Regions from separate parts of the Paenibacillus sp. IHBB 10380 genome, predicted to be linked through region 2. Evidence: riboswitches for the same ligand, from Rfam matches in the RefSeq annotation. Region 2 holds a riboswitch; the other holds the start of a gene.
The links. A riboswitch is a leader RNA that binds a small molecule or an ion and turns the genes downstream of it on or off. The one in region 2 is predicted to bind cyclic di-AMP.

Region 1 (3,219 bases), 1.9 Mb from region 2:
TAGCTGAACCACCCGTCTCAATAGTATCTGCATCTACCGCTCTTTTAATAGCTGTTGTATCATCGCGACCTTCCACAACGATAATTTCTTTAATCATTCGAATATTCCTCCCTGGACAAGACAACAACAAAAAGAAGAGGAATACACCTCTTCTTAGCATGACATAACAATGACCTTAATATTATAGCATTAGAAAGCTGTTGTAAAACCTAAAGCAGATTAGTTAAGCTCTGGCTTTACAGGTCCGATCACATATACTGTTCTTCCTGATTTACGACCGAAGTTACGTGCATTCTGTAGAGAATCAAAGTACATATCGATCTTATTTCCATTGATGGCACCGCCCGTATCTTCTGCACGGCGGAAGCCCATACCTTCAATGTAAACCCACCAACCTAATGGAATCACATTAGGATCAACAGCAATTGTACGTCCTTCCGTTACACGAGTGCCCGAAGCAGTACGTGTACCAATCCCAGGCTCCTGTGATGAATAGGCAGTCATAGATACATTATTTAGTACTTTCTTGTAAGTAAAATCTACACCAGCCTTACTTACCTGATTGTTGGAGCTAACTTTGGTTATTGAACTCTTAGAATTAACCTTAGCTTGAGCCACAACTGCTTTAGGAGCTTCTACCTTCGTTCCTACCGCAATCACTTTATGCTGTGTCTTGGCCTGTACTTCTTTGCCTATCATACGCATAGACACCAGTTTGCCGTCTTGGTATATTTTCTCGATATTTTGAATGATCGTTCCGGTTTGCCCCTTCTGTACCACTTTGATATTGCCCTTCAAGACCGTTGCATCTGCTGTTTTAATAGTCCGAAAAGGTACTTTCTCTGTGCGTTGTACAGTCTGTTTGTTGATCCGAACGATCTTAATGTTCATATTATCTGTGACCGATGAGGTCAGAGAAGGAAATATTTTATCATCGCTCTCTAGTGAAAGTCCTAATTCATTCATAGCACCGTTCACTGTGCTCTTAGTTGTAAATCTAGTCTTCGTTCGACCATCTGCTGTCACTTGAATCTTAACTGCACGGGAAATTACTATTTTATCCCCGTCTACAAGTGAACCGTTCAAAGGCATGGAAACTTGATCTTCTGGCTTCAGTACTATAGCCTCTTCATCCAGCATTTCCTGAAGTATTGTCCGACTTGTTTCCACCGCTTTAACTTGACCATCTACCACCAGATACACTTGTTTGCGCGCTTGAAAACTAACAAGCAGCAAAATCATAAGAGTGATCGCGATTGAAATAATAGCTGCAAGTGAGATCTTACTTAAATACTCATGCCTCCATCGCAATGCGTAAGTCATGCTGGATGATGGTGAATCATGGGTTTCTTCTTGTTGAAAACCGCCCACTTTCCGATCCTCCTTCATAGCCTCGCCGTCTAAGATAACGCATGATTGTAATTGACGTGACTATATTTAAATTTTTACAGGACTCTTAACATAAAATACTGTCCTGCATCATGTACCCGTCTGCCCGACATGTTTGTCACCCCCTGTTAAACAACAGTATGATGACATCATTACCTTTATTCTAAAACAAAAGAAGCCAAAAGAAAGAGTTAGAGGAACTCTTTCGTGGCTTCCGCAATTGTTAGAACAATGGGAAATGTATGCACGAGGTTGCCTCTCTTCATAACGCTTACGAGGTTAGCTGTCGGGTTTGGACGAAAGAGAGCCGCCCTATCTTAGGTCATCCGCTCATGGCGCACGCCCTCAAATTCACCCCTAGACCCTAGTAAAGAAATCATATATGCCATCAACACAATTTTGTGAAGTATCTGGTCATATTGGTTTCCCCGTTCTCTTATACAAAGAGATTCAGCGAGACTGGTTCAGGAAATATTGCTGTTCTAATACAGAGCAGCTCATACCACTGAAAAGATGATATCCTGTTTACATGCATGTTGTAAAGGAGTAATCAACCACGTAAATCTGAATAAATGGTTAAAATAATGTAATATTCTCGCTTAATATGGTTAAAAAACCTTAATCATTCGCTTTTACTCGTTTTTACACCTGTTTTTCTCCATTTCTTACAAAATTCCAAATCGTTCCAGTGCGTTTCGGGTAGTTATTTGGGCCAACTCTTCGATGTCAACCCCTTTAATTTGGGCTGCAGCCTCTGCAACTAATCTTACATGCGCAGATTCATTTCTCTTTCCACGAAATGGATGCGGCGTCAAATACGGGGAGTCCGTTTCGATCAATAATCGATCCATAGGCACCTGTTGTAAGACCTCTTTTGGCTGCTTCGCATTCTTGAACGTAATCGGTCCGCCGAAGGATAAATGAAATCCCATATCCAAGCAACTTTTAGCAGTTTCCCAGCTACCTGAATAAGAATGCATAACACCACCAACTTCACTTGCCTTCTCCTCACGCAAAATTCTGACGACATCTTCGTGAGCATCCCGATTATGAATGACAATCGGCATATTAAGCTCCCGAGCTAGTCCGATTTGCTGACGAAATACACGGTGCTGAACATCCTTGGGAGAGGTATCCCAATAATAATCAAGACCAATTTCGCCGATGGCCACCACTTTATCGTGTTTGCATAAGGATGCAATCCACGCCATGTCTTCTTCCTTCATGGTAATGGCATCTTGAGGATGCCAGCCCACTGCCGCATAAATGAAATCATATTGCTCAGCCAATTTCATTGTCGTAGGAATGGTTTCTCGATTAAACCCTACGTTAATCATTTTGCTTACTCCCGCTTCTAACGCACTCGCTATGACCTCTTCGCGGTCTTCGTCGAATTGCGGTGCATCGAGATGCGTGTGTGTATCAAATAACATCATTCTAAAAAACTCCCTTCTTGTCGATCACTTGATGATTAATAAATATAATATTATGACTTGAATATACGAGCAACCGCAGGTGAGAACATGGGTAATGCCGCTTTAAGCTTCTCTTCTGGATAATAGAGGTGTTTGTTCCCCCGATGCAGTCCACTTATAGAACGTACAATATCCGACACTTCAGAAATTTCCAGTAACCGTTCTTGTCGATCCAATAGCAAAATTTGTTTCTGACTAGCCTCGTCGCCCGGATGAAAAACATCATAAGGGAGATCCGTGGGGAAATCACTTTCGAGATCATAATCGGGATTTAAACCTGCTTTTTGAAATTCCAGCTTAATTTCACTCATCATATCCTTATCCAAAGTTTCCAATTCCACATATTTATAAAGCC
Region 2 (3,219 bases):
GCTTCTATTAGTCAAGACACTAGCTTGAGATATAGCCTAATACCTGAAGGGATTCCTTTACATTATCCAATGGGGAGAGACTTTCAAAATTGGGTTTTTGAGTTGGGGAACTTTGTAGCATTTATACCTTTTGGGATTGTCATCCCACTTCTGTTTCGTTCTAGTTTTATTCGATTTATAATCTTATTTATTCTGTTTATTACGTTTCTTGAGACCTTACAAATGCATTCCCATTTAGGATCCTTTGATATTGACGATATCATCATTAATACATTAGGGGCTGCGGTAGGATTTTGTGCACAACGTTTAGTACCCCGTGATCGAGATAAATTTAAAGGGATCTGTAAAATTATCTTAACAGCAATTATACTTTCGATTGGAGTCACTGCCATTGTTGGTGGCATCAATAATTATTTAGAAAAAGGGGGTGACGAAGTCGTAGCCCTAAATGAACTTACATTAAAAGATGGGTCTGTACTGTGGGATGAAAGCATTTCCAGTTTTACAGCGGTCGAAACAAAGTTTGAGCCTCAAATTAATATGTACAGCAGAGAAAATACAAGAACTAACGAGTTTACGTATCTTTTAAATAGCAAATATACAAAAATATCAGGCTATATCGCTATACCAGATGATTTAATCAACAGTGCAAGCAAAGGGAATAGCAACATAATTTTTAGTGCAGATGGAACAGAAATTTATTCACTGGGTTTATCAGCTAAAAGTAGTGAGAATTCGCTCCTGTCTTTTGAAACCCCTTTAAACGGAGCAAATGAACTTACCATAAAAATTATTAACGATGTTCCAAATCCGATTACAAATGCCGTGATGTGGGACATTACTCTTACAGAAGTTAACACAGGACAAAAGATTATAAACAGCATTAAAGAAAAATTAAGATCACTGTTCTAACAAGTGCCTCATCCAGTTAATGAAAGAAATGAAATAAGCTTTCCTCCCATGGGAAGCTTATTTCATTATTATTCGTGTCTTGTATTGATGAGTTGTATCATATCCCTGGAAATTATTTCTGTAAAGAAAGACGCGGTTCAAATTTAGTTATATTTTACATTTCGGAATATATATTCAGCATCTATCTTCGATTTACTCTATCCAACTCTTTATTTCTCTTTATATCTTACAAATGATGAGAAGACTAGCATGACGTAGGATTTATGCGGAGAATCAATGACTATTCAATATGTATTCGCTTCCACATGCATTTTTACTCTAAATACGCAGAATAACCCTCTTATTAGCGTTTTACTTTTGAATACGATAGAGCGTATGATTCATTTCAATAACTTGACATTTTCATTTCAAACGCTGAATTCCCGAATAGGGAAATGGGGGAACCAACCGAGCCACGAAAAATGTGGTTTCATGGGGTGAATCCTTATGCTTGCAACACAAGCACTTAGGTAGGGCACTCTCAAGCCCGAATCCGACAGCTAACCTCGTAAGCGTAGTTGAGAGAGAACCGCGACCGTAGCCTCTACAGTACCGTCTATTTACTGTGGAAGAAGCCCAGGAGCCGAGTTTCTCTGCTCTAGGGCTTCTTTGTGTTTTTATTCTTTGTAGATGAGGAGAATCCTATCATGTTGCAATTAACTGAGTATTTCCCTTGCTTGGGAGAGAAGGAACGGTCTGAATTAAAAGTAAGCCATATGGAAATATTCCGATTTGATTCCAAATTAATAGAAACACGTAATCCGTGGGACAGCGAACTTTGCATCTGTGGATTGTTAAAAGTTTTCAGCCATGGCGTAGCTGGATATGCAGAGTACGTCATGCCGGACACAAGAAAAAATATCGACCTCGTTCAATGGGCTTCCGTCTTCATCCATTTAAAGGGCCTTTCCATTACGGAAAGTATGCGTTACGTACAAGATAAAAATGAAGCATGGGGATCCATTAGGAAGACATTAGTGGAATCCGCATTGAGCGATCTGATTTCGAATCTAAACAATCCTATTCAACAACTAGAAAGGGTCAGTCATTCTCGGGAACGTTCTTTTTTATTTGATCGTTCCCAAGCATACTTTGCGTTTTAGAGGTCTATTCTAATTAGAAGGCCCAGATAGACCCTCCTTGTATTATTCTTCCAAGCTACCTGCTGGGCCAAAGAATTCAAAGTGAATTCTTTCCTTGGGCACTTTCCATTCCAGTAGAGCCTTAAATATGGTGCTCATAAAAGGAGTAGGTCCGCAGAAATAGAAATCGGCGTTCGGATCTGCGACCTCTTGAAGCCATGGTAGATCGATGTAACCTGATTTATCGCAGTCTTCCCTTTCAGCTGGAGATTCATAGCACACATAGGATTTCAGATGAGGATGGTATTGAGTCAGTTCTTCTATTAATCCCTTCATGGCGTGAAGTCTTCCATGGATAGCAGCATGAATATAAGTTACCTCACGTTGAGGCTGTTCAGCAGTTAACGTCTCTAGCATACTCACCATTGGAGTTAGCCCAACGCCTCCACTGATAAGAACTACCGGGATATCACGATTTAGATCCAGTGTGAAGTCCCCAGCTGGGGCGCTCACTTCCAATACAGTGCCAACATCAACGGCTTCATGTAGGTAAGTAGATACAACGCCTGCCGGCTTATCCACGGCTGCGTCTTCTCGTTTAACGGTGATGCGGTAATAAGGCTGCCCTGATGCTGTTGATAGACTGTAGTGACGAATGTGGGTGTATTGTTCACCTTCAGGTTGAACACGGACGGTGATATATTGTCCCGGTAAATAAGAGGATATAGCGCCTCCGTCCTGAGGGGAGAGGTAGAAGGAAGTAATGAGTTCACTTTCTTTGATTTTTTGGCTTACGACAAAGTTTCTGAATCCACGCCAACCCCCAGGTACCTCCGCAGCTTCACGATACATATCTACTTCAACACCGATAAAAGTATCGGCGATTACGCCATAGGCCTTGGCCCAAGCACCGATAATTTCTGGAGTCGCTGCATCGCCAAGCACCTGCTGAATAGCAGATAATAGCGTTTCACCTACAATGGGGTAATGTTCTGGTAATACACCTAATGCACGGTGTTTCTCCGCAATTTGTTTTACTACAGGTAGAATGTTCTCTAATTGGTCAATATTAGCAGCAGCGGCGATCACGGCATTAGCAAGAGCAGTTTGCTGTTTACCTTGACGTTGATTGGCATGATTGAATATATTTAACAATTCGGGATGGTTCTCGAATAGCATGCTGTAG

Region 1: linked by a shared signal. The riboswitch ahead of UB51_RS22245 (resuscitation-promoting factor) and the one ahead of UB51_RS04635 (hypothetical protein) in region 2 are both predicted to bind cyclic di-AMP.

The regions. Positions count from the first base shown of each region.
Region 1 is NZ_CP010976.1:4,904,594-4,907,812, reverse strand. It holds gene rnmV (ribonuclease M5) at 1-97, opposite strand, end outside; gene UB51_RS22245 (resuscitation-promoting factor) at 220-1,371, opposite strand; cyclic di-AMP (ydaO/yuaA leader) riboswitch at 1,643-1,855, opposite strand; gene UB51_RS22240 (TatD family hydrolase) at 2,055-2,825, opposite strand; gene UB51_RS22235 (HD domain-containing protein) at 2,876-3,219, opposite strand, start outside.
Region 2 is NZ_CP010976.1:1,049,331-1,052,549, forward strand. It holds gene UB51_RS26855 (VanZ family protein) at 25-912, shown strand; cyclic di-AMP (ydaO/yuaA leader) riboswitch at 1,315-1,481, shown strand; gene UB51_RS04635 (hypothetical protein) at 1,599-2,054, shown strand; gene hmpA (NO-inducible flavohemoprotein) at 2,097-3,219, opposite strand, start outside.